One region of the Rhodopseudomonas julia genome, then DNA from elsewhere that is predicted to be linked to it. Evidence: riboswitches for the same ligand, from Rfam matches in the RefSeq annotation. Region 1 holds a riboswitch; the other holds the start of a gene.
The links. A riboswitch is a leader RNA that binds a small molecule or an ion and turns the genes downstream of it on or off. The one in region 1 is predicted to bind thiamine pyrophosphate.
Positions count from the first base shown of each region.

Region 1 (15,447 bases):
TGATGGAGGCGATCAACCGGATCGAGAACGTGCAGCAGGTGAAGCCGCTCGTCTTCTGACGAGCTTCCATGATCGATCGGCGGTCGGCTCGGCCGGCCGCCGTCATTCAGAGCCGGCGCCGCGATGCGGGGTCCGGCTCTTTTGTTGACCGCAGGCCCCCGTCGCGGGCGGCGCTCGTCGCCATGCCCTGCACCTCAGACAGGGCCGCCATCCGCTGCGACGCTTGACGGAAGGGGCCAAAGCAGGGCACTCGCGATAGGAATTCCTGAAAGACGCTGGACGCAGAAAGGCCTCGTGTCATGGCCAATGTGGTGGTTGTCGGCTCGCAATGGGGCGACGAAGGTAAGGGCAAGATCGTTGATTGGCTGTCGGAGCGCGCCGATGTGGTGGTGCGGTTTCAAGGCGGCCACAATGCCGGTCATACGCTCGTCATCGATGGGGTGTCGTTCAAGCTGAGCCTGTTGCCCTCCGGAGTGGTGCGGCCGGGCAAGCTTGCCGTCATCGGCAATGGCGTGGTGCTCGACCCGCACGCCTTGATTGCCGAGATCGATCGGCTCGCCGAACAAGGCGTGACCGTCACACCCGAGACGCTTCGCATCGCCGACAATGCGGCACTCATCCTGTCGCTGCATCGCCGCCTCGACGGGCTCCGGGAAAACGCCGCGGCGCCTGAGGCCAAAATCGGCACGACGCAGCGCGGCATCGGGCCGGCCTATGAGGACAAGGTCGGCCGGCGCTCGATCCGGGTCATGGATCTTGCCGAACCGGAGACGCTGCCGGCCAAGATCGACAGACTTCTCGTCCACCACAACGCCCTTTTGAAAGGTCTCGGCGAACCGGAAGTGTCGCGCGAAGACATTCTCGCCGAGCTCGAGGAAGTGCGCGAACGGGTCATCCCGTTCTGCGATACCGTGTGGGCACTGCTCGATAAGCGGCGCAAGGCCGGCGACCGCATCCTTTTCGAAGGCGCGCAGGGTGCGCTCCTCGACATCGACCATGGCACCTATCCCTATGTCACCTCCTCGAACACGGTGGCAGGACAGGCCTCGGCCGGTTCCGGTATCGGGCCTTCGGCTCTCGACTATGTGCTTGGAATCACGAAGGCCTACACGACCAGGGTCGGGGAGGGGCCGTTCCCGACCGAAGACAAAGGCGAGATCGGCAATTTCCTTGGCGAGCGCGGCCGTGAATTCGGCACCGTCACGGGCCGCAAGCGGCGTTGCGGCTGGTTCGATGCGGCGCTCGTGCGCCAGACGGTCAAGGTTTCCGGCATCGACGGCATCGCCTTGACGAAGCTCGACGTGCTCGACGGCCTCAACGAGATCAAAGTCTGTGTGGGCTACGAGGTGGATGGCCGCCGCGTGTCTTGGCTGCCGGCGGGCGCTGCGGCGCAGGCGCGGCTGAAGCCGATCTACGAAAGCCTCGAAGGCTGGCAGGAATCGACAGCCGGCGCACGAAGCTGGGTCGATCTTCCGGCTCAGGCGGTGAAATACGTCCGGCGCATCGAAGAACTTATCGAAGCTCCGGTCGCTCTTCTGTCGACGAGTCCAGAACGAGCCGATACCATCCTTGTCCGTGACCCATTTCAGGACTAAGCCTTGCCGTTAATCCACGGTTACACAGTTCTTCAAGCGTTATGCCCGATTACGTAGCGATCCTTAAACGCTCCATCGCCAGTCTTCCCGACGACGGGCCGGACATGCGCCAGGCGGTCTATGACCGCGCCCGCTCTGCGTTGGCGCGCCAGCTCACCGCCGTGGAACCTCCGCTGCCTCCGGAAGATATCGAAGGGCATCATGCGGCGCTCGAAGACGCGATCGCCGTCGTGGAGGAGGATTTCGCGGCCGAGAGTGCCGGTGTGCAGGAGCCCGACGAGGAGCCGGCACCACCGCCGCCTCCACCCCCTCCGCCACCACCTCCTCCTCCGCCGCCACCTCCGCCCCCGCCTCCTGCAAAAGAGGCGCCTCGGGCGGAGCCGCCGCACGCCCGGGCTGTGCCCCAGTATGGGGAGCGTGACCTTCGCGGTGGCGATTCTGTGGGAGGCGATTCTTCGGCAAGCCGGGAGCCGAAGCGACCGGATGCTGCGGCCGGGGCCGGTCCAGCTGGCGCGCCCGTGCCGAATGTGACGTCAGAGGGCAAAGACACTCACGCCCAGGACGCTCGAATTCAGGACGGCGATACTGAGGATGCGGCACCTTCTGCCCGCACGTCGCGGTGGAAGAAGGAGAAGAAGCCGAAAGCCAGGGACGAGGCCGTGGTGACACCGCGGCATGACGACGGCTCGGAGAAGGTGCGGACGTCGCGCGCGCCGGCGATGATCGCGACCATTCTGGTTTTGTTGATCGCGCTCGGCATCGGGGCGGTCGTCTATTCGCAATGGGATACGATCGTCACTGCGTATGACGATATCTCCGGTCAGGTTTCCTCCGACGAAACGGCACAGGGCACGGCCCCGGGAAGCGCTGAGGACGACACATCCTCGTCGCCTCTGACGGGTCTCATCGAGAGCCAGGGCGAGCGCGTGGAAGGCAAGGACGAGGATCGTCTCCTCTCCGGACCGGAAGCCGATACGCCGGGTGCTGGGCCTTCCACGAGCCAGGAAGAGCCGATGGATGCGCCTCTCGACGGCGCGCCGAGCGATGAAGGTCTGCCTGACGACACGGGCGAAGCAGACGGTGCTGGCCTGCCGGCCGACGAGACGCCGCCGGCGACGCCAGGGACGCCGGACGAACTCTCCGAGACGGCGCCGTCCAACGGTGATGCCGCGGGACAGGCCGCGAGCGGTTCGCTCGTCGGGCAAAGGGCGATCTTCTACGAGCAGGGAGCCGACGGTGCCGCCGGCAAGGCGGTGAACGGTGCCGTGTCGTGGTCGACAGTCCAGCGCGATGACGGCGGTTCTGCCATCCAGGCGAAGATCGACGTGCCGGAGCGTGACGCCGAGGTGACGATCACCATCTCCAAGAACAACGACGTCGCTCTGCCGGCGAGCCATCTCATCGAGATCGCCTTCTCCGGTGCGCTCGATGACACTGCGGCCGTGCAACGTGTGCCGGCTTTGGTGATGAAGCCGAACGAGCAGGCACGCGGGCAGCCGCTCGCGGGTGCTGCCGTCGACGTGACCGGTGATCTCTACTGGATCGCGCTGTCCGACACGCCCGATCAGGTGGAGCGCAATCTGGAGCTTCTGCGCAGCGGTTCCTGGTTCGACCTGCCGATCCTGTTCGAGGGCGGCAAGCGGGCCCTGATCACCTTCGAGAAGGGCATTCCGGGCGACAAGGTGTTCGAGAACGTGATGCAGAGCTGGGGCGATTCCTGATCGCCCCAGCCTGCCTGGTCGTTACCGAACGGGCCTTTACCGAACGGCCTGGGCGTAGCTTTCCAGCTCCGGCACAGTCTCGATCAGTCCCTGGTCCTTCATGAATTCCGCGAACCGCTGATAGCGGCCGGCGTCGAACGCCCCGGGGCTTTTCGAAAAGCGCGCCACCGTGTCCATGAAGGCGCGGCGGTTGAGCTCGTCACCGAGATCGGGATGCGCCTTCGCGAAGATCTCGAGAGCTTCCTCGGGATGGTTGGTGAGATAGAGCGTGGCGCGCTCAATCGCCTTCAGGAAGCGCGGCAGCCTGTCGTCGTCGAGCTTGTCGGAACGCGCGATGAAGATGAGTTCATCATAGGGCGGCACGCCGTGCTCTTCGGGATAGAAGGCGCGGCCGGGCTTGCCTTCGATGTCGAGCTGATTGAGTTCGACATTGCGGAACGCGCCGATGACGGCATCGACGCGCCCGGCGAGCAGGGCCGGCGACAGAGCGAAGTTGACGTTGACGAGCTCGACATCGTCGAGGGTCACGCCGCTTTCTCCGAGCATCATCTTGAGGAGCACGTCCTCGAAGCCTCCGACCGAGAAACCGACCGTCTTGCCTTTGAGGTCGGCGAGCGTCGTCACATCGCTGTCTTCCAGAACCACGAGCGAGTTGAGCGGCGTTTCGACGAGCGTTCCGAAGCGCGTGAGCGGCAATCCCTCGGCAACCTGAAGATAGAGGTTGGGCTGGTAGGAAATGGCGATGTCGCCTTCACCCGCCGCCACGAGACGGGGCGGAGCGCTCGGATCGGCCGGCGGGATCATTTCCACATCGAGGTCCTCCTCGGCGAAATAGCCTTTTTCTTGTGCGACGACGAGCGGTGCGTGATCGGGGTTCACGAACCAATCGAGCAGCACCGTCAGGTGGTCTGCAGCCGCGGCGGGGGAGGCGGTCAAGATGAGCGCCAGAAGCGTCAGGCGCAGGCGGTCGAACATGCTCATTTCCTCTCTTTTGGGATCGTCTCGGGTTTTGGGGATCGTCTCAGGCTGCGCGGGCTTCTCCCGGCACCCAGCCGAGGAGGCGGCGCAGGATGAGATCGATGAGCGCACGCAGCAGGATCGCCATCGCGGCGAGAAGGAAGAGGCCGACGAAGACGCGGTCGGTCTGCATGCGGGCATTGGCCTGCAGCATGACGAAGCCGAGGCCGGCGGACGCGCCGACCCATTCTCCGACAACGGCGCCGATCGGGGCGATCGCCGCGGCGACCCTGAGCCCGGAGGCAAGGGCAGGCAGGGCTGCGGGAATGCGGATGTAGCGGAAGGTGTCGCGACGCGAGGCGCGGTTGAGCCTTGCGAGGGCGAGAAGGCCCGGATCTGTGCGCTTCAAACCGTCGGCAAAAGAGGTGGCAACCGGAAAATAGATGATGAGCCCGGCCATCACGACTTTGGACGCCATGCCGAAGCCAAACCAGATGACGAGAAGCGGCGCGATGGCGAAGACAGGAAGCGCCTGGCTCGCCGCCAGAAGCGGCATGGCGAGCCTTTCAAGCGCCGGTGACGCGACGACCAGGATTGCCGTCAGCGCGCCGACCAGCGCCCCGACGATGAGCCCGATGACGATTTCCGTCGCGGTGACGGCGGCGTTGCCGAGATAGTAAAAGGGGAGGGCGGAGAAGGCCGCCACGAGGTCGCTCGGCGCTGGCAGGATAAAGCGCGGCACGCCGGTTGCGCGTACGAGGCCTTCCCAGACGGCCAGAAGCGCGATCGCGATTGCAACACGGATTGCGAGAATGCCCAGCACGCGCCCCTTTCATGGCAGAGATCATGCGTGCTGGAGAGACTGAGGCCCGTCCCTTCGCCGGCATGATCCGGATCAGGTTCAAAGGGTTCGGCCGCCATCACGGCCATCTCAGCGCGGTTTGTCCGCACACCCCTCGGAAAGGTCCACCATAACTCTCCGGCCGATGCTTGCAAGCCGTCTAACCGTCGTCCCATGGTCGTCTGTGGGGCCCCAATGGGTGACAAGTTTGCCGCGGAGGGATAGAGGCGGGGAAATGCGTGTCCTCTTTGCCCCTTTTCGTTGGCTCTTCGATCAACCTTACCTGCTCTTGACGCTGACCTCGCTCTTCTGGGCCGGCAATGCCGTGGTCGCGAGGGCGGTGATTGATGATTTCTCACCAATTCTCTTGGCGCAGCTGCGCTGGGGCGGCGCGGCGCTGTTGATCCTGCCGTTCGCGATGAAGACCCTGCGCGCGGATTGGCCGGTGATCCGCCGTCATCTCGGCGTTCTGACGCTGATGGCTTTGTGTGGCATCACGCTCTTCAACACGCTGCTCTACTGGGCTCTTGAATATACGACGGCGCTCAACGTCGTGCTTCTTCAGGCGACGACGCCGCTTGCCATCGCCTTCGTCGTTTTCATGCTTTTCCGCGAGCGGCTCACCTTCGGCCAGCTTGCCGGGATCGTCGTTTCCCTCATCGGCGTGGTGGTCATCGTTTCGCGCGGCCAATTGCAGGTGCTGGCGCATCTGCGGCTCAATCCGGGCGACGTGATCATGCTGATCGACGTCGTCATCTATGCCACCTATTCCGCCCTCTTGAAGCGGCGGCCGCCGCTTCACTGGCTGAGCTTTCTGGCGATTACGGTGGGGTGGGGGGCCATCATGCTCCTGCCGGCAAGTGCGCTCGATCTCATGCGCGGCGGCCATGTCGACATCAATGCGGCGAGCCTTGCGGCACTCTTCTACGTCGCCGTCTTCCCCTCGGTGCTCGCCTATATCTGCTTCAACAGGGGTGTCGATCTCATCGGTCCGAACCGTGCGGGCCCCTTTTTCCATCTGGTGCCGCTCTTCGGCGCCATTCTCGCCGTCTTCGCCCTCGGGGAGAGTTTTACCTACGCCCACGCCTTCGGCGGCGTGTGCATTCTCGGCGGCGTCTTCCTGGCGAGCCGCAGGCAGCGCCTCAAGAAACGGGTGGAGCCGGAGAGAAGCCTCCCCTAGAGCTCGTCAGATGAAAGCCGAAACCCTCCCTGCAGGATCTTCTCCTGCCGCGTCCGCTGAGACCTCTCTCGACCTTGGCAGCCTGACGCTTCTCGTCCTTTTGTCGATCCTCTGGGGCGGGTCGTTCCTGTTCATGCGCGTCGCTGGAGCGGAAATTCCGGTCTTCACGCTCGTGCTCCTGCGCGTCGGTATCGCCGCTGCCGCGCTCTGGGTCGTCATCATCGCTTCGGGCCGGCGTCTGCCGAGCCGGGGTGGGATTTATCTGCGCGCGCTTTTGATGGGGTTTCTCAACAACGCCGTGCCGTTTTCGCTGATCACCTTCGCGACGGTCGAAATCGGTGCGGGTGCCGCCTCCATCCTCAATGCGACGACGCCGATCTTCACCGTTCTCATCGCGCATCTTCTGACGGCGGACGAGAAGATGACGACGAACAAGGTCGCTGGCGTCGTTCTGGGCTTCCTGGGTGTCGCGGTGATGATCGGCCTGCCGGCCCTGCGCGGCCTGTCGGCCGACTTTCTGGCCGTTCTGGCGATGCTTGCCGCGGCGACGTCTTACGGGTTTTCAGCGGTCGTCGGAAAGGGATTTCGGGCGACCGATCCTGTCGTTTCGGCTGCCCTGCAGCTGTCCGCATCGACCCTTCTCATGGTGCCGGTGGCGTTCCTGGTCGACCGCCCCTTCGCCATGGCGATGCCGGACATGGCCGCGATCCTTTCGATCCTCGGCCTGGCACTCCTGTCGACGGCCTTCGCCTATGTGCTGTTTTTCCGGATTCTGGCGCGTGCCGGCGGGACGAACGCGATGCTCGTCACGCTTCTCGTGCCGGTGAGCGCGGTGACGCTCGGCGTCGCACTTCTTGGGGAAAGCCTGTCGGCGGGGCAGTTCGCCGGCATGGCCATGATCGGCGCAGGGCTCGTCGTCCTGGACGGGCGGGCCCTGCGGCGGCTGCGGCGCGGTTAGAGCGTCTCATCTTTTGAGCGAAACATTTTTGTTTCGCGTCGGAGGGGAGCTGCGCCTCAAGCGTCGGCGAGGAGGCGTTGCTGGGCGCCGCGGTCGCGTTCCTTGGAGGCGCGGATCATCGCCTTCTGCACCTTTTCGAAGGCTCTGACCTCGAGCTGGCGCACACGCTCGCGCGAGACGCCGAACTCGCCCGAAAGTTCTTCGAGTGTCAGCGGCTCGTCGGAGAGACGACGCGCCTCGAAGATCCGCCGTTCACGCTCGTCGAGCACCTCGATCGCGTCCTTCAGCATGGCGCGGCGCTGATCGAGCTCGTCCTGGGCAATGAGGTTCGTCTCCTGGCTTTCCGTCTCATCGTCGGACAACCAGTCCTGCCATTCGCCGCCTTCGCCTTCATTGGCGCGGATCGGGGCGTTGAGTGAGGCATCGCCGGACAACCGCCGGTTCATGGAGATGACCTCCTCCTCGCTGACATTGAGCCGCTTGGCGATATGTGCCACCTGTTCGGGCTTCAGGTCGCCTTCCTCGAGCGCCGAAATCTGGCTCTTCGCCTTGCGCAGGTTGAAGAACAACCGCTTCTGATTGGCGGTCGTGCCCATCTTCACGAGCGACCAGGAGCGCAGGATATATTCCTGGATCGCGGCGCGGATCCACCACATCGCATAGGTGGCGAGACGAAAGCCCTTGTCCGGCTCGAAGCGCTTGACGGCCTGCATCAGGCCGACATTGCCTTCCGAAATGACCTCGCCGATCGGCAGGCCATAGCCGCGGTAGCCCATGGCGATCTTGGCGACGAGACGCAGATGGCTCGTCACCAGACGATGCGCTGCATCGCGGTCGTCATGCTCCTGATAGCGCTTGGCGAGGATGTATTCCTCTTGCGGCTCGAGCATGGGGAATTTGCGGATCTCGTCGAGATAACGAGACAAACCGCCTTCGGCGGTGGATACGACGGGGATGTTGCCTGTGGCCATCGGGATTGCCTGTCATCAGAAGAGTCGACACCGGGAGGCGCCGCGGAGCGGCCGCATCCTGTGCACTCGTGGATTGTCTTGGAGCAGAGCTTTCGACCCCGCCTGTCTAACTTTTGTCACGTCCTGGCTTGCGTCAAGCCTATCACGCCTCTCGCAATGCTGCCTAATTACGGCCTTGTAAGGCTTCAGAAGGCTTTCTTAAGGCGCTCAGAAGTGTCTCGAAGTCGCTCGGCAGTGCCGAATGGAAGAGCACGGTCTCGCCAGTTTCGGGATGACGAAAGCCGAGCGTGCGGGCATGCAACGCCTGGCGGGCGAGGCTGCCAAGGGCCTCGGCCGCATCCGCGGGAAGCTTCACCACCTTCGACTGAAAGCCCGAGCCGTAAAGTCCGTCGCCCAGAAGCGGATGGCCGATATGCGCCATATGCACGCGGATTTGATGGGTGCGTCCGGTCTCGAGGCGGCAGGTGACGAGGCTTACGAGCCCGTCCTGGAATATTTCTTCCACCCGGTAATGCGTGACGGCATGGCGGCCGCCGCGGCGGACGGCGCGTTTTTCACGGTTTTTCGTATCGCGGTCGAGAGGAGCGTCGACCGACCCGGCGCGCAATTGCGGCACACCCCAGACGAGAGCCCAATATTCCCGCTTCAGCGGGCCCTCGCGGCCGTGATCGGCAAATTGTGCCGAGAGATCGCGATGCGCGACATCGTTCTTGGCGATCACCAACAGGCCGCTCGTGTCCTTGTCGAGGCGATGGACGATGCCCGGACGGCGAATACCACCGATGCCGGAAAGCGTGTCGCCGCAATGGTGGAGGAGGGCGTTGACGAGTGTCCCGTTGTGAGCGCCGGGCGCGGGATGAACGACCATGCCCGCCGGCTTGTCGACGACGACGAGATCATCATCCTCGTAGACGATCGCAAGCGGGATCTCTTCCGGCCGCGGGGTGGCTTCTTCCGGCTCCGGTAGGCCCACTTCGATGGTCTCTCCGGGTTTGACCCGGTAGTTCGGCTCGTCTAATTTCCGCGCGCCGACGCGGACATGGCCGTCCTTGATCAAAGCCTTGAGGCGGCTGCGCGACAGACGATCGGCGCGGGCAGCCAGAAAGGCATCGAGGCGCAGGCCGGTTTCGTCCGGCTCCACAGTGTAATCCAACACGCTTTCGTGATCCTTCATGACGCCTCACGCATCCGCCAAAGAGCGCCCCGGAAAACTGCCGCCGGTTGGCGACGACGACGAAAAGCCTCTCGATCCGGCCGCAGAAAGAGTGCGCCGGCGGCTCGTCCGCCTGTTGATCGTTTCGTTCGGGACCATGGTTTTGGGCTTTGTCGCCGTGTTCGGCGCAATAGTCTACAAGCTCGGTCTCTTTGGCTCCCCGCCAGGAACCGGGCCGAGCATTGCCGAGGTGCGGCTGCCGGTGGGATCCACCGTCACGTCTGCCGCGCTTGACGGCGACAACATCCTTCTGCGGATCAGCGAAGCGACGCGGGGCGACGGCCAGGAGGGTCGGGGCGAAGAGCTTCTCGTCCTCGATGCGGCGAGCGGCGAAATCCTGCACCGTGTCAAATTGCTCCCGGGCGACTGATCGAGAGTCTGCGAGAGCGGTTGGCTGGGGGCAGGGGCTACGTTTGCCGGAATAGGCGGCAAGAACTGCAGGTGGCAGAAACCACACGCGCCAAGCCCCAATGGCGCGCCGCGGCTCCTGCGCCTTGCCGTGCCGTTGTTGTTTTGCTCCTGGCGCTGCTTTGAGTGTTTCGCACCTTGGGGCGCGTTGAGTGTGTCGCACCTTGCAGCGTTGGCGGGGGAGCGAGCCTTTTGCCGTGATTTGCGGCATTCTATGTGGCGCCTCGTCCGCACAACGGGCCGGGTGGATCGGACGCTGTCCGGCTCGCATGCGGGATTTTGATTTCTCGTCTTCTCGCCTCTTGCATCGCCGCGCGGGTCATGCCACATAGCGCCTCCGATGCTTCGTGCGGGCGCTTTCGTCTGCCAGGCTGACGCCGCTGCTCCCTTCGTCTAGCGGTCTAGGACGCCGCCCTCTCACGGCGGAAACAGGGGTTCGATTCCCCTAGGGAGTACCAGCGCCGCAATCAGCTTTGATGCGGGTGGTTGTTGTCGGCTTTCGCCTCGACAATCAGAGCTTTGCCAATCAGAGTTTTGCGCCGTCAGTTCGGATTTTCGGACCTCAGGCCACCCTTTCCCTTACGACGTTCATGCGCCTTCGAATCTGGCTTGTGCTTCATGAGCTGAGCTGGGTGCGAGGCCGCAGAGGTGGCGGCTTCACCGGAGAGCGCATCATGGTTTCCGGAACGGTCTCCGGGACTGCGCGCCCGGTGCTTTGCCCCGGGATCCGCCCGGCGTGAGCTGGCTGTGTGCGGCGGTGCGGCACGTGGGGAGGCGCGGACGGCCTTGCTCCCTTCAACAATCGAGCGACGACTGTTTGAAAGAGTGCCGTTCGAGCGTCGTCGCAGACGCGGCCTTCACAAGTCTGGCGGCCCAGCTTTCCAGGGTTTGTCAGGCCTTTCGCCTCTGTCCGCGGCACGCTCTGTTGGAAAGTTTCGTAAAATCCGGCTTCGAAAAATCACTAGGGTCTCAGGAGTGAAACGAACTCCTTGAAGGGTGAGACCTCGGATGAACGAGCAAGTCCCGATTGATGACCGCAACTCGGCTTCAGCGTCGACAGCGGCCTCCGGAAAAGGTGGAATCCCCGGCTGGTGGATCACCATTTTCCTCTTCTGGCTCGGTTGGGTGTTCATGTACGCCGACCGAACCGTCCTCAGCCCAGTGATGCAGGACATACAGAACGAATTCGGCCTAAATGGGACCGAATTGGGCCTGATCAGTTCCCTGTTCTTTCTGGCTTATGCCGCCCTGCAAATCCCGGCCGGCATCCTCGGCGACCGGATCGGTCGCAAGAAGGTTCTCGTACCAGGCTTTCTGCTCTTCGGCGTCTTCACCGCCGTCAGCGGTATGGTCAAGACGTTCCCGCAGCTCATCGCCGCACGGATCATCACCGGGGTGGGCGAGGGGACCTATTACGGCCCGCAATACGGTATCTCTTCCGAGCAGATCCCGCAGAAATTCCGCTCCCTCGGCAGCGCCATCATCAATTCCGGCATGGCCTTCGGCATTGCGCTCGGACTGATGATGTCGAGCTGGGTGGCTTACACGCTCGATCTCGGCTGGCGCATGCCGTTTTATGTGCTCGCCGTCCTGACCCTGATCACGGGCGTGTTGATCTGGATTCTGGTCAAGGAGCGTCCCCGCGCCGCCAGCGCCGAGGGCAAGTCGCAAGGTTCGTCCTTCAAGTCGCTGATCAAGAACCGCAACCTCCTGCTTACCTATCTGATGGTGTTCTGTTCGCTGTTCGGGTTCTTCATGATCCTGACCTGGCTGCCGTACTACCTGCAGACAGAGCGTGGCATTCCAGCCGAAAACATCGGCAACATCGCCTCGCTCGTGGCCTGGGTGTCGATCCCCGGGGGCCTGCTTTTCGCCCACATCTCCGACCGGCTCGGCAAGCGTCGTCCGCTGGTTCTCGTTCTCGTCCCGATCGCGGCCATCAGCCTCGTCTCGATCGCCTTCCTCGACGATGTGAACCAGATGATCGCGGCGATCTGCGTCTACGGCTTCTTCGGCAAGCTGGCGCTCGATCCGGTGCTGATCGCGAACGTCGCCGACAATGCCTCGAAGGAATCCTACGGAACGGCCTTCGGCATCTTCAACTTCGTCGGCATGTCCTCCTCGATCCTCGCTCCGACGATCGCCGGCATGATCGCCGACGCCACCGGCAGCCTTGCCGCCAACTTCTATCTCTCAGCCGTCATCCTGATCGTGGGCATGCTCGGCATGATGTTCATGAAAGACGTCCGCAACTCTGCGGTCGAAAAGGAAAGTTGAGATGCTCAGTGCTCGACTGATCAAGGGAAACTTCCAGGATTCCGTGACCTTGATGGTTCTCTCCAGGGATCTTTCGTCCCTTGCGGATGTGAACCGGGTCTCGGTGATGATGGGAACCTCCGCCAACAAGGACGTCTTCCGCGAAACCGGCATGTGGCATGACGATCTGGCGGAGGCCACGCCGAACGATCTGTGCATCGTCATCGATGCGGAAGGAGAGGATGCGGGCGTTGCCGACCGCATCGCCGCCCAGGTGGAAGAACGGCTTGCCGCCATGGCCAAGGGTGGGTCGAAGGCCCGCTATCCGGTGGCACGCAGCTTCCGGCGCGCTTGCGACCAGCTTCCGAAAGCCGATCTCGCGCTGATCTCCGTGGCCGGCCAGTACGCCCACGGCCTGGCGAAGGAGGCGCTCGATGCCGGCCTCAACGTGATGATCTTCTCCGACAATGTCAGCGTCGAGGAAGAGCGTGACCTGAAGGAGACGGCGCGTGAGCGCGGGCTCCTGGTCATGGGGCCGGATTGCGGCACGGCGATCGTCGGCAAGGCGCCTCTCGCCTTCGCCAACCGCATTCCGCAGGGGCCGATCGCGGTGGTCGGCGCCTCCGGCACCGGCCTCCAGGAGGTGACCTGCCAGATCGCCCGCGGTGGCATGGGTATCAGCCATGCCCTGGGCCTCGGGGGTCGCGACCTCTCAGAGACGATCGGCGGGCTGTCCGCGGAGACCGCGCTTGATTTCGTGGCGGCCGATGAGGCCTCGAAGGTCGTCGTCTTTGTTTCCAAACCCCCCGCGGCGGCCGTGCGGGCCGCGCTTCTCGACAAGCTGAAGCGCCTTGGCAAGCCGGCCGTCGCCCTCTTTCTGGGCGATCATCCCGACCGTCGGGATTTTGGCGACCTGCACCTGACCCGCACGCTCGACGAGGCGGCAGCCTTGGCCGTCGATCTCGCCAAGGTCGAGGAGCAGGCGGCGAGTGTGCCGGCCCTCACGGCGAAGGGGATCCGTGGCCTCTACACCGGTGGCACCTTGGCTGGAGAGGCGGCGCAACTTCTCGCCGAGGCTCTCGATCTGTCGGCGGATGCCGCCCATGACGAAGGCTTCATGCTGCGCACGGCGGAGCATCGCATCATCGATCTGGGCGATGATCTCTACACCAGAGGTCGACCGCATCCGATGATCGATCCCTTCGGGCGCAACGAGATGATCCACGCGCTCGCCGGGGACGCCGATGCCGGCATCCTGCTGGTCGACGTGGTGCTCGGCTTCGGCAGCCATGCCGATCCTGCCGGCGAACTTGCCCGGGCGGTGGAAGAGATGCGGGCGGCGCGCGGCGACAAGGCGCCGATCACCGTCATCGCCAATCTTACCGGCGTGAGCGAGGATCCACAGGATTACGCCGCGCAGGCGAAGACGCTCGAGGATGCCGGCATCCTCATCGCAGACAGCGTGCGCATGGCCGTCCTCCTGGCGCTTCGGCTGATCACGCCGGCCAAGGTCGAAACGGCGACCCTCTCGCCGCTTCTGAGCGAACCGCCTGCCGTCATCAATATCGGGCTTCGCGGCTTTGCCGACGATCTCGCCAGCAACGACGTCGATGTCGTCCACCTCAAATGGGAACCGGTCTCCGACAAGACCGAGAAGCTGCGCCGCATGGCCGCGTCCCTGATCTGACTCTGGAGTTTTCAAAATGTACGCAACGATCAACGAAGCCAATGCGGCCGTTCTCGACGAAATGCGCAGCGCGCGGCCCTATCTCGTCGATGTCCGCCCGGCGCATGAATGCATCCCGGCGCTCGCCGAGGGGCATGTCCTGATGCATGCCGGCCCGCCCATCGAATGGGCGGCGATGACCGGTCCGATGAAGGGGGCCGTCCTCGGCGCCTGCCTCTTTGAGGGCTGGGCCAAGACGACCGAAGAGGCCGAGGCCTTCGCACAAAAGAGCGTCCGCTTCGTGCCGTGCCATGATCAGTCGGCCGTCGGCCCGATGGGCGGCATCACCTCGGCCAATATGCCGGTTCTCGTCGTGCGCAACGCCAATCAGGGGAACGTCGCCTATTGCAACCTCAACGAGGGCATCGGCAAGGTGATGCGCTTCGGTGCCTTCGAAGGCGAAGTGCAGACGCGTCTTGCATGGATGCGCGACGTGCTGGCCCCGGTCCTGTCGGAGGCCTTGAAGCGCAATTCCGAGGGATTGGAGCTGACAGCCCTTATGGCCCAGGCCATCACGATGGGCGACGAGTTCCACCAGCGCAACATCGCCGCCTCGGCGCTTCTGTTGAAGGCGCTTGCTGCCGACATCGCAATCGGCAGTGCGGCGGCCGCCGACAAGGAAGAGGTTCTGCGCTTCCTGGAGCGGACCGACCAGTTCTTCCTGAATGTGGCCATGGCCTATTGCAAATGCGTCATGGATGCCGGGCACGCCGTTGGCGAGGGCAGCATCGTTACGGCGATGACCCGCAACGGCCGCGATTTCGGGATCCGCGTCTCCGGCCTCGGCAAGCAATGGTTCACGGCGCCGGTCAACACGCCGGTTGGCCTCTTCTTCACCGGCTATTCGCAGGATGACGCCAATCCCGATATCGGCGACAGCGCCATCACCGAGACGTTCGGTGTCGGCGGTGCGGCGATGGTCGCGGCACCCGGTGTCACCCGCTTCGTCGGATCGGGCGGCTTCAGCGACGCGCTGGAGACCTCTGAAGAGATGCGCGAGATCTACGTCGAAGCCAACACGACGCTGCAGATCCCGACCTGGGATTTCCAGGGCGCCTGCATGGGTCTCGATGTACGGCGTGTGGTGGAAAGCGGCATCACGCCGGTGATCAACACCGGTATCGCGCACCGCGAGCCGGGCATCGGCCAGGTCGGCGCCGGTGTCGTGCGCCCGCCGCTCGAATGCTTCGAACAGGCGTTCGAGGCTCTCGTGGAAGCGCGTTCCAAGACCGCCTAGGCCGCATCGGCTGAGACGGGGCGGGCGCTTTAAGGGGCCCGCCCCGTTCTTTTCGAGCCGTCTTTCCAATCGGGTTTTCCCTCGTCCGCTGTCGCGGCCGGGAACGGGCCCGGATTGTTTCAAGTCCAAGCAAATCTTCATACAACCAGGAGGTCGAGATGACCGAGGGTATCCCTCCGCGCCTGCTGATTGCCATTGGCGGAAACGCCACCCATCCCGAAGGAATTCGCGGAACCCCAGAGGAACAGTTCGAGGTGGGCGCGCGTCTGGCGACAACGCTCTTGCCCTTGATGGAGCTCAACACCGAGCTCGTCCTCACCCATGGCAACGGGCCAGTGGCGGGAAAAATCCTGATGCGCAACGCGATCGCGCGCGACCGCGTCA
Region 1 is NZ_JAUSUK010000002.1:161,273-176,719, forward strand. Features, by position in the region: gene serA (phosphoglycerate dehydrogenase) at 1-59, shown strand, start outside; gene J2R99_RS09920 (adenylosuccinate synthase) at 300-1,595, shown strand; gene J2R99_RS09925 (hypothetical protein) at 1,637-3,316, shown strand; gene J2R99_RS09930 (ABC transporter substrate-binding protein) at 3,353-4,297, opposite strand; gene J2R99_RS09935 (ABC transporter permease) at 4,338-5,096, opposite strand; TPP riboswitch at 5,129-5,240, opposite strand; gene J2R99_RS09940 (DMT family transporter) at 5,350-6,294, shown strand; gene J2R99_RS09945 (DMT family transporter) at 6,305-7,252, shown strand; gene rpoH (RNA polymerase sigma factor RpoH) at 7,309-8,223, opposite strand; gene J2R99_RS09955 (RluA family pseudouridine synthase) at 8,387-9,397, opposite strand; gene J2R99_RS09960 (hypothetical protein) at 9,396-9,806, shown strand; tRNA gene J2R99_RS09965 (tRNA-Glu) at 10,227-10,302, shown strand; gene J2R99_RS09970 (MFS transporter) at 10,853-12,121, shown strand; gene fdrA (acyl-CoA synthetase FdrA) at 12,123-13,787, shown strand; gene J2R99_RS09980 (YlbE family protein) at 13,804-15,063, shown strand; gene J2R99_RS09985 (carbamate kinase) at 15,222-15,447, shown strand, end outside.

Region 2 (15,447 bases), 670 kb from region 1:
TTCAGCTTCGTCGGCCACTCCCACGCGGCCGAAGTTCCTGGGCCACTTGTGGAGGTCGACTGGCTCAAAGCCAATCTGGACCAGCCAGATCTCGTCATTCTCGATACGAGGGGCCAGGCGGACGGATCGGATCCTTACGCGGAAGGCCACATTCCGGGCGCCGTCAACGCACCCTATCCCGGTGGCTGGCGTGCGACGCGGGACGGCGTTCCCGGGCAGCTTCCGGAGCTTTCAGCTCTCGAAAAACATATCGGCAGTCTCGGTATCTCCGGCGACGAAACCGTCGTCATCGTTCCATCTGCCTCGAGCTCTAGCGAATTCGGCGGTGCCACGCGCATCTATTGGACGCTCAAGCTCGCCGGGCTCGATCATCTGGCCATTCTGAATGGCGGATACCGCGCCTGGAATGCCGACCCGAGCACCACGCTTGAGACGGACCAGCCCGATGTCGTCGCGGCCGACTTCAAGGCCAATCTGCGGCCGGAACTGCTTGTCTCGAGCGATGACGTCCGTTCGCATCTCGATGACGGCTCGACCGTTCTCCTCGATGGACGTCCGCCCGAACAGTTCAAGGGCAAGGAAAAGCACCCGGCGGCGAAGCGCTTCGGCCACCTCCCGGGCGCCATCAATCTCGACCAGTCGGTCTTCTTCGATCCAGCAACTGGCAAGCTCGTTCCGCAGACGGTCGCCGCATCGCTGCTGCCGGAGGCCGCGGCGCAGTCGAAGGCCGAGGTGGTGAGCTATTGCAACACCGGCCACTGGGCATCGATGAACTGGTTCGTTCTGTCGGAAGTTCTCGGCCACAAGAACGTGACGCTCTACGATGATTCCATGGTGGGTTGGACGGAAAATCCCGACAATCCGGTCGAGAGCGAGCGCAGCCGCCTCGACGACATCAAGGCCTGGTGGAACGGCAACGGCTGACCCCACCATCTCCCGTCTACGTCACAACCTGAGAGATTGAATGTCCGTCTCAGCTGAAACGGCGCGAGCGAGCGGAGCGCCCGCGTCCGCTGCCGAAATCGTCGCCGCGATCGACCGCTCCGCCCTCGCCTTCGCGGCCGCCGCCCTCCTCCTCGGCACGCTGATCATCGGCTACGAGGTCTCACCGAAGATGGCCTCGCTGTTCTTGATCGGCGCAGGCCTTGGCGCGGCGCTCCTTCATGGCGCCTTCGGCTTCACCGCCGGATGGCGCAATTGCGTGACCAAGAGCGATGGGCGCGGGCTCCGAGCCCAGCTCTGGGTGATTGCCTTCACGGCGCTCTTATTCATCCCCTTGATCAACGGGATGGTGCCTGGTTTGACCGTCCAGGGCGCGATCGCACCGGTCGGCACCTCGCTCATCGTCGGCTCATTCCTCTTCGGTCTCGGCATGCAGCTCGCCAATGGCTGCGGGTCGGGCACGCTTTTCACCCTCGGCGGCGGCTCGGGGCGGATGCTGATCACGCTCGTCGCGTTCATCATCGGCTCGGTCGTCGGCTCTATTCAGCTCCCCTGGTGGCTCGACCAGCCGGGCTTCGATCCGGTCAATCTCGCCGAGTTTTTGACCGTACCGGGCGCGATCGTCGCGATCTTCGTAGGTCTGGCGCTTGTCGGCGCCCTCACCTTCGCCATGGAAAAGCGGGCGAACTTCATGGCCCCCGCCAGGAAGCCCGGGCATTTCTGGCGCGGACCCTGGCCGCTTCTGTGGGCCGGTGGCGCACTCGTCGTACTCAACCTTCTGACGCTCCTCATCGCCGGCCATCCCTGGACGATCACTTATGGTTTCGCTCTGTGGGGCGCGAAGGCGGCGCAGGCGATCGGCATCGACATGTCGGCTTATGAGTTCTGGCAGTGGCCGAAAGGCGATCAGGCGCTGCACACTTCGCTTCTCGCCGATGTCACGTCGGTGATGAATATCGGTCTCGTGCTCGGCGCAATGGCGGCTGCGGCTCTTGCAGGGTCTTTCGCCAAGGCGCCTCTCCCGAGTGCGAAATCCGCGCTTGCCGCCGTCATCGGTGGGCTCTTGATGGGCTACGGCGCCCGCCTCGGCTTCGGCTGCAACATCGGAGCCTTCCTCGGCGGCATCGCCTCGGGCTCGCTGCATGGCTGGATCTGGTTCGCCTCGGCTTTCCTCGGCACCCTGATCGGCATTCGGCTGCGGCCGGCTTTCGGTCTGGCGAATTGAGGCGGTGATGGCGCGTTATCTTCTTTTCGGCTTCGTCACGCTCGGGCTGCTGCTCGTTCTTGCCGACCATCTCCTGTCGCCCCCTCTTAGTCAGAGCGGCACCAGCGACGTCGTGGCCTGCGCCCCTTGCGGCGCTCCCTGCCCTTCGACGCGATAAATCAGCGGCGGGCGGCGAGAAGCGCCGCCTCGCTCACTTCCGACCAGGGTTGCATCCGTGCCCGTGCGGAGCGGTAACTGTCGACGATCTCACCCGACACGCCACCGTCCTCGGCAAGGTCATCGAAGACCTCGTCGGACGCTTGCCGCGCGGCGCTCAGAAAATCGTCCGGGAAACGTCTGAGCACGACACCCTTGTCTTGCTTGAGCTGCTCGAGAGCTCGAGCATTCTCCCACTCGGCCTCGCCCAGGCCGCGGATATTCTCCACCGCGAGGACATGGCGCACGACGGCCTTGAGATCGTCCGGCAATGTCTGCCAGGCGGAGATCGAGACGAGGCCCTCACCGGTACCATTCGGCTCGTGAAAGCCGGGCCAGTAATAATTCTTGGCAACCTGCCAGAATCCCATGGCAAGATCCGACCAGGGCCCAAGAAACTCCGTCGCGTCGATCGTACCCGATTGCAGTGCCGGCAGGATCTCCGATGCCGGCAGCGACACGGGCGTCGCCCCAAGCCGGCGCGCGACCTCGCCACCGAGGCCCGGCATGCGGATCTTGAGGCCTTTGAAATCGTCGAGCGAGTTGATCTCGCGCCGATACCAGCCGCCCATCTGAAAGCCGGTGTTTCCTGCCATGAACGGCTTCACCCCGAAAGGACGATAGAGCTTGTCCCACAGCGCCTGGCCGCCGCCATGGTCGATCCAGGTGATATGCTCCAACGGCGTGAGGCCGAAAGGTGCCGCTGTAAAGACGGGAGCGACGTTCGCTTTGCCGGCCCAGAACAAAGAAGCGGTGTGCGCCATTTCCGCAGTGCCTTCAGACACCGCATCGAAGACAGCAAGTGCCGGGACGATCTCGCCGGCGGCATGCACCTGCACGACCATGCGCCCGCCGGACGCGATCTCGATATCGCGCGCGATCCGTTCCGCCGAAACGCCGGGACCCGGCAGGTTCTTCGGCCACGACGTGACCATCGACCATTCGATACGACTTTGCGCGATCGCCGGCCGGGCGAGTGCGCCGGCACCTGCAGCCACCACCCCTCCGGCAAGAAGGCTGCGCCGGCTCAGGGCGTTGCCAGAGCTCATCCGTTCCTCCATTGCCGGTAGAAATGGTGAACCGGTCCATGTCCTTTCCCGACCTCCAGGAGGTCCGCATTGATAATGGCGTTGTGGACATAGGCCTTGGCGGCATCGACCGCCTCCGGCAGGCCGAGCCCATTGGCAAGTCCGGCCGCGATGGCCGATGACAACGTGCAGCCCGTGCCGTGCGTATTCTTGGTTTCGATGCGCGGCGCGCTGAACCAATGGGCCGCGTCGTCGACCCACAACAGATCCGCGGCTTCGTCGCCATTGCCATGCCCGCCTTTGAGAAGGACAGCCCCGGCGCCGAAATCTGCAAGCGCCTTCGCCTGTCGCAGCATGGCGTCGGCATCTTGCGCGAGTTCCTCGTCGAGAAGGCGCGCCGCTTCCATCAGATTGGGCGTGATCACGGCGGCAAGCGGGAAAAGTCTCTCGCGCAGGCTCGTGACCGCCTCATCGGCGATGAGCGGATCGCCGGAAGCGGCAACCATTACCGGGTCGAGCACGACGGGGCCGGGCTCCCAACGCGTCAGACCCTCGGCCACCGTCTCGATGACCTCAGGCTTCGAAAGCATGCCGATCTTGGTCGCCCCGACCGCAAGATCGGAGAAGACCGCATCGATCTCGGCCGCCACGAAATCCGCGGGCACGTCATGAATGGCTCTCACACCACACGTGTTCTGGGCGACCAGCGCCGTGATCACCGTCGCGCCGTAGACGCCGAGCGCGGAAAAAGTCTTGAGGTCGGCCTGGATGCCGGCGCCGCTCGTCGGGTCCGTTCCTGCGATCGAAAGTGCGATGGCAGTCATTGTGTGTCCTTCGCTGTACGAATGTGTTCCAGAAGCGTCCGGGCGGCGGCTTGTGGGTCGTCGGCGCCCATGATGGCAGATACGACGGCAACGCCCTCGGCCCCGGCAGCGATGCATTCCGCGGCATTGGCAGTGCCGATCCCCCCGATGGCGACGGAGCGAAGCCCGACGGCTCGCGTGACCGCGGCGAGACCCTTCAGCCCGATGGCAGCCCCGGCATTGGGCTTGGTGGCCGTCGTGTAGACCGGCCCGACCCCGATATAATCGGCGCCGGCGAGAGCGTCTCGGGACGCCTCGTGTTCCGACGCATTGCCGACGGAAATGCCCAGGATCCGTTCCTCGCCGATCAGCCGCCTTGCATCGGCGCCATCCATATCACTCTGGCCGAGATGCACACCGTCAGCCTCGGCCGCGAGGGCCACATCGATGCGGTCATTGACGATGAGCGGCACGCCCGTGGGCTGCAGCAAGGCCTTGAGCCGGCGCGCAATGGCAACGAGCTCGCGCGTGCCGGCATCGGGATCGCGCAGCTGCACCAGCGTCACGCCGCCTTCAACGGCCGCAGCGACCGTCTCGAAGAAATCGCGCGAACCGCAGAGCTTCGGATCGGTGACGAGGTAAAGCGAGAGATCGAAGGGATGGCGCATCATTCGGCCTCCCCGCTTCCGGCTCCGATAGCGCAATGGGCAGCAAGAAGATCCTTGTCCATGCGGAAAAGCGCGTCGCAAAGCTCTGCCGGCAGATGCCCGGGCCCGTTGTCGCATCGCTCCCCGGCGATCCGCCCCGCGGCAGCATAAACGGCGAGCCCAGCGGTGGCCGCTGCAAGTGGCGGCCGCACGGCCGAGAAAGCGGCGACGCAGGCAGACAGTGCACAGCCGAGGGCGGTTGAGCGCGGCATGAGCGCATGCCCGCCGGTGACCGAAACCACCTCTTCCCCATCCGTCGCGTAATCGGTCGTGCCGGTGACGGCGACGACACTTCCCGATGTCCGCGCCAGCGCCTTCGCCGCCTCGACCGCCTGGTCGGACCCGGCCAGAGAATCGACACCCTTGCCGAGTGCGCCGGCCTCGCCTGCAAGGCTCATGATCTCGCTCGCATTGCCGCGCACGATCGTCGGCCGCAGCGACAAAAGCGTGCTCGCGGCCTCGCTTCGATAAGGCGTCGCGCCCGTCGCCACCGGGTCGAGCACCCAGGGCTTCTGCTGCTCCCCCATCGCCTCGGCCGCCTTTTTCATGGCGCGCAGCCAGGCAGGCGACAACGTTCCGATATTGACGACGAGCGCATCCGCGAGCTTGGCGAAATCGCCGACCTCTTCCTCGGCATGCACCATAGCCGGCGATGCCCCGAGTGCGAGGAGCGCGTTGGCGGAGACGCTCATCGAAACGAAATTGGTGATGTTTTGGACGAGAGGCTGGCGCGCCCGGAGATCCGTCAGCGCCACAAAAACCTCGTCGATCGTCATAGCCATTGAATTCTCCCACTTCGGACCCGGCCCGAAGCGGAAGCAAATGAACGACGAGGATTTCTCGGCATCATCCCATCCCTCCGCCGGTGTTAACCGGATCAGGTTCGAGGGGTTGGCCGGATCGCCTCTCAGCCGCCCGCAGATTGCAGCGGCACCCCCTGAGACGCCTCCCGATCTAGTGGTCTGTGAGGCGCTTTGCAAGCATCGGCGGCTTGGCACTTGCCGGGACCGGACAGTTGCGGTTTTCTCCGCGCCAAGGAGACAGCCCATGACCCCGTTTTTCGTACTTATCAAATGCCAGCTCGGCCAGGCCTACCAGGTCGCCACCGCCTTGGCCGATGCCGAGATCGCATCCGAAATCTATTCCACAGCAGGCGATTACGACCTTCTGGCGAAATTCTACCTGAACCCAGACGATGACATCGGCCGCTTCGTTCAGGAGAAAGTGCACGTCATCGAGGGCATCCAGGACACAAAAACGATTCCCACCTTCAAGGCATTCTGAGGCTCATCCGCCTCAACCCTGCGGCGTCGACAACTTGCGCATCTTTCGCCGCTCCAGCCCCAATTGGTGCTCGCGGTAGATGATGAAGATGCCGGCAGCGATGACGACCGCGCCGCCCACGGCGACGTTCATTCCCGGGATCTCATTGAAGAGCAGATAGCCGGCGATCGTGCCCCAAATCATCGAGGCGTACTCGAAAGGCGCAATCGTCGACGTCTCGGCATGACGATAGGCGGCCGTCAGGGTGATCTGCCCCAGGCCGCCGAAGAGCCCGCAGAGGGTCAGAAGGATCATCTCTTCCCTATCGGGCATGACCCATCCGAACGGGATGGTCAGAAGCGCCACCACCGTGCACGTCACCGAAAAATAGAAGACGATGGCGGAGGTCGATTCCGTCGCCGTCATCTTCCGGATGAGGATCGCGACCACCGCCGTCAGCACCATGGAGCCGAGCGCGCAGAGCGAACCGACGAACTCGCGTCCGCCGAGTTCACCGCTCGACAGAAGGTCGAAGCGTGGCCACAGCACGATCATGATGCCGACGAAACCGACCGCCACGGCGGTCGAACGATAAATGCGCACCGTTTCGTGAAGGATCACTGCGCCTAAGACGACGATCATCAAAGGCGCGCCATAGCTGATCGCCATGGATTCGGGCAGCGGCAAACGCTGGACGCCGGCAAACCACAGCATCATCGTCGTCACCCCGATGAGGCCGCGACGGGCATGGCTCCAGGGATCCTTGGTGCGCACCGCCTCTTTGAGCTTGTTCTGCCAGGCGAGCATGCCGAGAAGCGGAACGAGCGCAAAGGCGGAGCGAAAGAACACGATCTCCCCGGTCGGCACGCGCTCGCCGACGAGCTTGATGCATGAAAGCATGAGCGCGAAAGCAATGGTCGAGCTGACCTTGAGAATGATGGCACGGGTCGCTGTGGTCACGATGGGCCACCGCCTCGGCTCTGCCGCGCTCTACGCCGGCAGTCCGCTTCGTCTTTGGTCACCCTAGCCTCGTTGTCCGGGGAGCGCCGCCTTCGCGGCTTGAATGGCATTCCACACCCGCAGCGGTGTCGCCGGCAGGTCGAGATGGCGGATCCCGTACTCTCGATAAAGCGCATCGACAACGGCATTCATGACCGCGGGCGTCGCCCCGATCGTTCCCGCCTCGCCGGCACCTTTGATGCCCAAAGCATTGTGCGTGGAAGGCACGTTGCGCGTCTCGAAATGGAAGGAGACAGTGTCCCAGGCGCGCGGCATGGCATAGTCGCTGAAGCTTGCCGTCAGAAGCTGCCCGTCTTCGTCATAGACCGTGTTCTCCAGAAGCACCTGGCCGATGCTCTGCACCACACCGCCATGCACCTGGCCCTCGAGCAGCATGGGATTCACGGTGACCCCAAAATCATCAACGATGGTGTAGCGTTCGATGCGTGCGCTGCCCGTCTCCGGATCGATCTCCAATTCGCAGACATGCGTGCCGTTGGGGTAAGTGGCTTCCGCCTGCTTGAATTCCCCGACGGCGGCCACCTTCTCCCGGTCGCCCGCTTGCGCCGCGAGATCGGCGAAGGAAATCGTCCGGTCGGTCCCGACGATCCGCGCCTCTCCGGCGGCAAGCTCGATATCGCCCGCAGCCGCTTCCAGCGCATCGGCCGCCAGATCCTTGAGCTTTTCCGCAAGATTGTCCGATGCGATCCGCACGGACGGACCGCCGAGCGGGATGGAACGTGAGCCGCCCGTGCCGCCGCCGGTCTCCAGCGCATCGGTATCGCCCTGATGCACCCGGATCTGATCGAGATCGAGGCCGAGCCGCTCGGCCACGAACTGGGCATAGGCCGTGCGGTGTCCCTGCCCGCTCGCCTGCGTGCCGATGAAGAGCGCCACATGGCCGTCGTCTTCGAGAACGACCTTCGCCGGTTCGGAGCCGGCGAAGGCGCAGGCCTCGACATAGCTCGCCATCCCGATGCCCCTGAGCCGCCCGCGCGCCTTGCTCTCTGCAGCTCGCGCCTCGAATCCGAGACGGTCCGACATCTCCAGCGCCCGTTCCAGATGCCCGGCAAATTCGCCTGTATCATACAACCGCCCGGTGACAGTCTCGTAGGGCAATTGCTCCGGCCGAATGAAGTTGCGCCGCCGGATTTCCTCGGGAGCGAGACCGGCCACCCGGGCAGCCTCGTCGATCAGCCGCTCCAAGAGAAACGCCGCTTCGGGGCGCCCAGCACCACGATAAGCATCGACCGGCACAGTGTTCGAATAAACGCCTTTGACGCTCACATGGGCGATGTCGATATCGTAAAGGCCGGTCGTCATCGAAATCCCGACCCACGGAATGTATGGCCCGAACTGCGAGAGATAGGCGCCCATATTGGCTGTGAGATCGACCTTCATGGCGAGGATGCGGCCGTCTCGATCAAGCGCCATGGCCGCCTCCGCGAGGTTGTCGCGGCCTTGCACATCCGACTGAAAATGCTCGTTGCGGTCGCAGACCCAGCGCACCGGTTGTCCGAGCACTGAGGCCGCTTTGGCAGCGAGCGGATATTCCCGGTAGGCGAACATTTTGGGGCCGAAGCCGCCGCCGACCTCCGGCGTGACGACACGAAAGCGCGACGGGTCCACCTGCATCGCTTTGGAGATCGCCTTGCGCATGCCATGCACGCCCTGCGAGCCGACCGTCAGCGTCCAGCGTTCCTGCTCCAGGTCGTATTCGGCAACGATCGCACGAGGCTCGATATAGTTGCAGACGAGGCGGTTGTTGACGAGGCTGAGCCGCGCGACCTTGTCGGCCTTGGCGAAAGCCGCCTCCGTCGCCGCCGCATCTCCCACCTCATACTCGAAGGCAAGATTCGTCCGGTGCTCGGGCCAGACGAGGGGCGTATCCGCCTCAAGCAGCCGATCGGTGCCGATCGCGACAGGCAGAGGCTCGTAGTCGATTTCGATCAGTTCCGCCGCCGCGCGCGCATTCTCGATTGTATCGGCAACAACGAAAGCGACAGCATCACCGACATGCCGGACCACGCCATCGCAAAGAACCGGCACCTCGGCCTTGCGCATTTCGCCCTTGACCGGCCCGGATCCGAGACAGGGCATGGCGGCCATGTCGGCGACATCCGCCGCTGTCCACACGAGCTTCACGCCATCCGCCTTTTGCGCCTCACCAATACGCGGCGCCTCGAAGCGAGCATGCGCGAGCGGCGAACGCAGGACGAAGGCGGCAAGCGTGCCGGCCGGCTTCACGTCGGTCGTATAGCGGCCCTCACCACGAATGAGAGCCTCATCCTCGACACGGCGCACCCGCGCGCCCATGCCAAACTTTGGCGGTGCCATATCGGTCATTAGCGCAATTATCCGTCATGAAAGCAGGTGAGACAGGCGCGAGCGGGGAAGCTGCGCCGATGAAGCAAAAACCGCACACAGCTTGACGGAGAATGTGACGAAGCGTCAATAGACAGCCATGGATGGAACGGGCCGGTTCGGCGAAACATCTGCCGGACTGACGAAGCGCTTTCAGGCTCTGCCTGGAAATCTCCGCGGTGCCGCCTGGATCATCGTCGCCACCGTTCTCTTCACCATCATGATGACGCTGATCAAGCTCATCGGCACGAGGCTGCCGGTCGCTGAAATCCTGGTCGTGCGTCAGTCGGTGATGTTTCTCGCCGCTCTGCCGCTCATCATCCGGGGCTTTCCGGCTTCGTTGACGACCCGGCGCCCTCTCCTTCACGCGGGACGCATCCTGTTCGCCGTCATCGCCATGTTCTGCGGCTTCACAGCGGTTGTTCATCTGCCGCTCGCAGATGCAACGGCGATCGCTTTCGCCAAGAGCTTTTTCATCCCGCTCTTTGCCATCGTCATCCTCAAAGAGGCGGTCGGACCCCGCCGCTGGGGTGCGATCATCGTCGGCTTTATCGGCGTCATGGTGATGCTCAACCCGACCGGCGCAGGTATCGACGGCTACGGTCTTCTCGCCGTGGCGGGCGCCGCGTCGGCTGCCCTCGTCATGGTGATCATTCGGCTCTTGTCGCGCTCGGATCTCGCGATCACCATCCTCGCCTACCAGACGGTTTTCGTGGGTGTTTTGCTGACACCGCTCGCAATCTGGCAATGGGTGTGGCCGAGCTGGACGGAATTCGGCCTGCTCGTTGCCATCGGTCTAGTCTCAGTCACCGCGCAAAGCTGTAACATACAGGCATTTCGAGCCGGCGAAGCGACCGTGCTGGCGGCGCTCGATTACGCGCGCCTGCTTTGGGCAACGATCCTCGGCATCCTGATCTTCAGCGAGGTCCCGGCCATGCGCACCTTCATCGGCGCCGGCATCGTCATCGCGGCCGCCCTTTACACCATCCATCGCGAAGCAAGACGCGGTCAGAGGCTCGCACGTTCGCCGGCCGGCCGCGGCTACACGAACTGAGCGACAACGACGGTCTGAGTGGCAAGTCTCTGAGAAACATAGGATTGCCGGCTTAGAAAGCTCCCCGCCCAGCGGCGGAACTTGCGCTCTCTCCCACCCGTTTCGTGCCAGTCCTTCGGAGGCACGATGGTCGACACGCTTCAGGAACGAGCCGAATTGTGCGGGCTCAACTACATCTGCGCGGACAATCTCACGATAGAGCGCCGCCGCAGCGGGCGTGGCTTCACCTATAAGCGTAACGGCAAGACCATCCGCGACCCTCGGCTGCGCCAGCGCCTCATCGATCTGGTCATCCCGCCCGCCTGGACCTCGGTCTGCATCGCGGAGGACCCGCACGCGCATCTGCAAGCCGTCGGGCGCGACCAGGAGGGTCGCCTGCAATACCGCTATCACGAGGATTGGACGGAGGTCCGCAACGCCATCAAAGCCGAGCGTCTCCTACGCTTCGGTCGCGCTTTGCCGAAAATCCGCGAGCGTATCACCCGCGATCTCGACCGCCGCCGCATAGACCGACGTTACTCTGCGGCGGTGGCGGCGCGGCTCGTCGACCGAGCCCTGTTACGGTCGGGTCATCGTAGCGAGCCGGCCGGCGACGAAGGAGCCCGGGGTGCCACCACCCTTTTGAAGAAGGATGTGCGGCTCAACGGCCGCACCGTGACACTCGATTTCGTCGGCAAATCGGGAAAGAAAATCCACAAGGTGATCCCCGACGCCCATCTTCCGTCACGCCTTCGCAAGCTCAAGGCAATCGGCAAGCGCCGTCTCTTCGCCTACCGGGAAAGCGACGGAAGCCGCGCCTATTTGAACGCCCGGGACTTGAATCAATATCTGAAGAACGCTGCCGGAGCGCAGGTGACGTCGAAGGATTTCCGAACCTTCGCCGCGAGCGCAGCAGCGCTCGAACTCTTCCTCGCAAGCGAGAAGCCGGCGAGTGACGCTGCGCGCAAGCGCGCAATCGCCTCCGTGATGCGCGAGGTCAGCGACAAGCTCGCCAATACGATGGCGGTATGCCGTTCGAGCTACGTGCACCCTCTGGTCGTCCAAGCCTTCCAGGAGGAGCGTCTCAAGGCCGACCTGCTGCGCGGACCACACCGCGCGCATCTGTCGGCGGCGGAAACCGGTCTCATGCGGTTCTTGGAGGGCGAAGAGGCCCTCATGAAGCGGGAACACCAATCGGAGACCAGACGTTGAATCTTCCGAGAAACAAGGAGATACGCCGATGACAGATGCGCCGATCGAGGAGTTCTTCGATCTCATCGAAGACGTGACCGTCTGCATGCTGACGAGCCGCGACGGCGGCGAACTGCGCTCCCGTCCGATGGGCTTCGATGTCGACAAATCGACCCACGAATTCCATCTCTTGACGCGAAAATCGTCCCATAAGGCGGATGAGCTTGCGGCTCATCCCGAGGTCAACTTGTCTTTCGCGCGGCCGGGGCGGAAAGAGTATGTCTCGGTTTCAGGACAGGCTTATCTCACCACCGACAAGCGTCTCATCGATGCGGTATGGTTTGACGATGCCGAAAGCTGGTTCCCTGGCGGCAAGGAAGACCCGGATGTCGCCGTCATTCGCGTGGTGCCGTCGAGCGGGGAATATTGGGAAGGTTTCAACGCCTTGCAGCGACGATGGAATCTGATCAAGGCCAAGCAGTCGGGCGAAGAGCCGCGCCTTGGAGAAAACCGCAAAGTCGCCCTTTAGACTTCACGCCAGATGATCGTAAGATAAAAAAAGGCCGCTCGATCCGAGCGGCCTTTTTTCGTTATCGTGAAAGATCAACTGAAGCTGCGCGTGATCACTGTTGTGGCCATGGGGTCGGAGCCGTAGGTCTCCCCCTCTTCCAAGGCGAGGAGTTCGGCCAGACGCGTGCGCGCGCGGCTGACCCGGCTTTTGATCGTACCGACCGCACAATCGCAGATCTCGGAAGCTTCCTCGTAGGAGAAACCGGATGCACCCACGAGCACCAGCGCTTCACGCTGGTCGTCAGGCAGCTGCGACAGCGCCTCGTTGAAGTCTCGAAGGTCCATATGCCCGTTCTGGGCCGGCTGCGAGGCCAGCTTTGCGGCATAGGCGCCTTCCGCGTCTTCCACCTCTCGACCCTTCTTGCGCACCTGCGAATAGAATTCGTTGCGCAAGATGGTGAAAAGCCAGGCGCGCAGATTGGTGCCTTCCTGGAATGTATGGAATTTGGCCCACGCCTTCATGAGCGTCTCTTGGACGAGGTCGTCCGCACGCTCGCCATTGCCGCAAAGAGAGACGGCAAAAGCACGAAGATTGGGAATTGCTGACAGGAGCTCCTGTCGAAGAGCCTCGGATACGGCCATATGGGCGCGGCCTAACTGCGACGGTTTTTGGTTGAGGATTCTTCCAGCTGCTCCAGGAGATCAAGGAAGCGCTGCGGAACCGGCTCGTTCACCACGTCATCGTAAACGGCGCGAAGGTGCTTCCCGATCTGAGACTGAACCAGAGGGTGCATTCCATTTTCGCGGCCGTTGCTGTCCGCCAACATCATATCCTCCTGCGAGCGACCGCTCCCCTCCCGGTCAGATTGATCCATGTCACTTCAACTCCGTCACGAGGTTTAATTCGGATGCTCGGTTTTTGTTCCGGCAAAGCAGTTTCCGGTACGAAACGCCACATCCGACGCCACGGCCAGATGCAAAGGTGCCGGAGGGCCCGGTCGCATCCCATGGGAACGCGACATCAACCACAGTCTTGAACCTGTAAGGCATTTACCATGATTAAGGTTAGCAGGCCGTTTATAGCCTCGGCTTCCACGACTTCAGGCCGGTTGTCAAACACAAATGCGGCCGAATTTGGCGCTGCAGCAAAGGCATCTGGCCGCAAGGAAGAAACTGTCAGCGTGCGAAATCGCAGGGCTTAACGCCCGAACCACAGGGCAATCGCGCCCAGAGCGACGATCGCCAACACCGTCCCCCAGATAAGGACATGGCGGTTGGTGTTTCTCTCCTCCGCCTGCGTCACTTCGACTTCGTTATTTTCGTCATCCCGGGGCATGAGCGCTCCTGAAAAGTGCCGTGGGTTGCAAAGGGGCCGAGGTCTCTCTCCGTCTGCACCCTTTGATTTTGCGCAAAACTAGTGATTGCGGAGGGCGTCGATGAGCTCGGATTTGTCCATCTTCGAGCGCCCATCGATGCCGAGTTCCTGCGCACGAGCGTAAAGATCGTCCTTGCTCCATTCCTCATAGGGCGGATTCGTCCCGCCTTTCTTGGAGGGATGCATGGACGGATTGGCGCGCGCATTGGCGATCCGAGCGGCTTTTTCCTTGGACTCGCCGCGATCGCGTAAATCCTCATAGAGCTTGTCATCTTTGATCTGGTTGCCGTGATTCTTCGCCATGGCTCTGCTCGCGTTGCCATTCGAGGACACAACGGCGAAGGCGCCCATGCGTTGCGAAAGAAATGTGACAACGTGCACCGGGACGCCAAGGAACCCGCGGTGCCCGGCGACCATTCCTCAGAAAGCTGCAACCCACAGGGAGATAACAATGAAACGCGACTGGATACGCGACCTGGCGGAGCGCACAGGCTTTCCCAAGATCAGCATCTACCTGCCGATGGAGATGCGCAGCGCCGAAACCCTGCAAAATCCGACGCGCCTCAAAAACGCGCTGGCAGAAGCGCGGCGCAATCTGCAGGCGGCCAACGAAACCAAGGATGTCGACGCGCTCCTGCGGCCGGCGGAGGAACGGCTGGAAGATTTCGACTTTTGGCAGCACCAGGACCAGTCGCTAGCCGTCTTAATCGACGAGAGCGGCACGCAATGGATCAAGCTGCCGGGCGAGGTTGAAGAGCTCTCGCTCGTGGGCGAGCGATTTTATCTCCGCCCGCTCATCCGCATCTTCTCATCCGCCGGCCACGGCTACCTTCTGTGTGTCACGCGCGACGACGTGCAGTTCTATAAGGTACGCAAGCACGATCTGCGCCCTGTCGACGTGCCGAACATGCCGAAAAGCCTCGCCAAATTCCGCGGCATGACGGATTTCGACGGCAATGTCGGCTTCCATTCCAATGCCTCCGGCGGCCAACAGGGCGGTTCGGCCGGTGTGCCGCAATACCATTCGCTTGGGCCGAGCCCGGAAGATTACAACGAGGTCGAGCTTGAGGAATTTCTGGGACAGATCGCCAAAGCGGTCGATCACAAGCTGGGAGGGGCCGGTGCGCCGCTGGTGATCGCGGCCGAGCCACGCACCTTGGGTCACCTGCAGAACAAGTTGCACTACAAGGGGGTCTCGGAGGACAACCTCAAGGTCGATCCGGCCTCCAAGAGCGAGCCCGAATTGCACCAGGCTTCCTGGTCCTTGATGCAGAAGGAAGTCGAGGGCGATCGGCGCGATGCGCTGGAGCGTCTCAAGGCACGCCTCAAGGACAAGAGCTCCGATGGTGCGCTGCGCGATATCAACGAGATCGCACGAGCTTCCATCGAAGGACGGCTGGAAGCCGTCTTCATCGCCCGGTCCGCTCATCTGTGGGGTACCTACAATTCCGACGAGCATGCCGTGCATGTCGTCGAAGAACCGGGGCCTGGCCAGTCCGACCTCATCGATTTCGTGGCCGTGAGAGCTCTCCAGGCAGGCGGATCGATCTACAGCATGGAAGGCGAAACAGCGGACACGCTCGGGCCGGTTGCCGCGTTGACGCGCTACTGAGCCGGAGCATCCTTCGCGACATCTCCCGCGGGCGCCAACACGGCTAGCCCGCGGGGGTACTGCCGGATTTTGAGCGGCGGTTTGAGTGTCACCACTTCCCCGTCGACAGATGCTCTCGCCTCGGCACGCTGCATGGAAATCGTCACTCTTTGAGACCGTCGCATCGACAGGATCGGATTGTCGCTCATGCGCCCCAGTGC
Region 2 is NZ_JAUSUK010000002.1:827,672-843,118, reverse strand. Features, by position in the region: gene J2R99_RS13190 (sulfurtransferase) at 1-924, shown strand, start outside; gene J2R99_RS13185 (YeeE/YedE family protein) at 965-2,167, shown strand; gene J2R99_RS13180 (hypothetical protein) at 2,175-2,324, shown strand; gene J2R99_RS13175 (TRAP transporter substrate-binding protein) at 2,326-3,411, opposite strand; gene thiD (bifunctional hydroxymethylpyrimidine kinase/phosphomethylpyrimidine kinase) at 3,408-4,214, opposite strand; gene thiE (thiamine phosphate synthase) at 4,211-4,864, opposite strand; gene thiM (hydroxyethylthiazole kinase) at 4,861-5,682, opposite strand; TPP riboswitch at 5,738-5,848, opposite strand; gene J2R99_RS13155 (Lrp/AsnC ligand binding domain-containing protein) at 5,948-6,184, shown strand; gene J2R99_RS13150 (DMT family transporter) at 6,197-7,123, opposite strand; gene J2R99_RS13145 (xanthine dehydrogenase family protein molybdopterin-binding subunit) at 7,187-9,508, opposite strand; gene J2R99_RS13140 (DMT family transporter) at 9,627-10,580, shown strand; gene J2R99_RS13135 (DNA topoisomerase IB) at 10,707-11,771, shown strand; gene J2R99_RS13130 (pyridoxamine 5'-phosphate oxidase family protein) at 11,800-12,279, shown strand; gene J2R99_RS13125 (sigma-70 family RNA polymerase sigma factor) at 12,354-12,902, opposite strand; gene J2R99_RS13120 (NepR family anti-sigma factor) at 12,914-13,135, opposite strand; gene J2R99_RS13115 (hypothetical protein) at 13,459-13,596, opposite strand; gene J2R99_RS13110 (DUF7218 family protein) at 13,675-13,938, opposite strand; gene J2R99_RS13105 (baeRF3 domain-containing protein) at 14,087-15,247, shown strand; gene J2R99_RS13100 (diacylglycerol/lipid kinase family protein) at 15,241-15,447, opposite strand, start outside.
Region 2: linked by a shared signal. The riboswitch ahead of thiM (hydroxyethylthiazole kinase) and the one ahead of J2R99_RS09935 (ABC transporter permease) in region 1 are both predicted to bind thiamine pyrophosphate.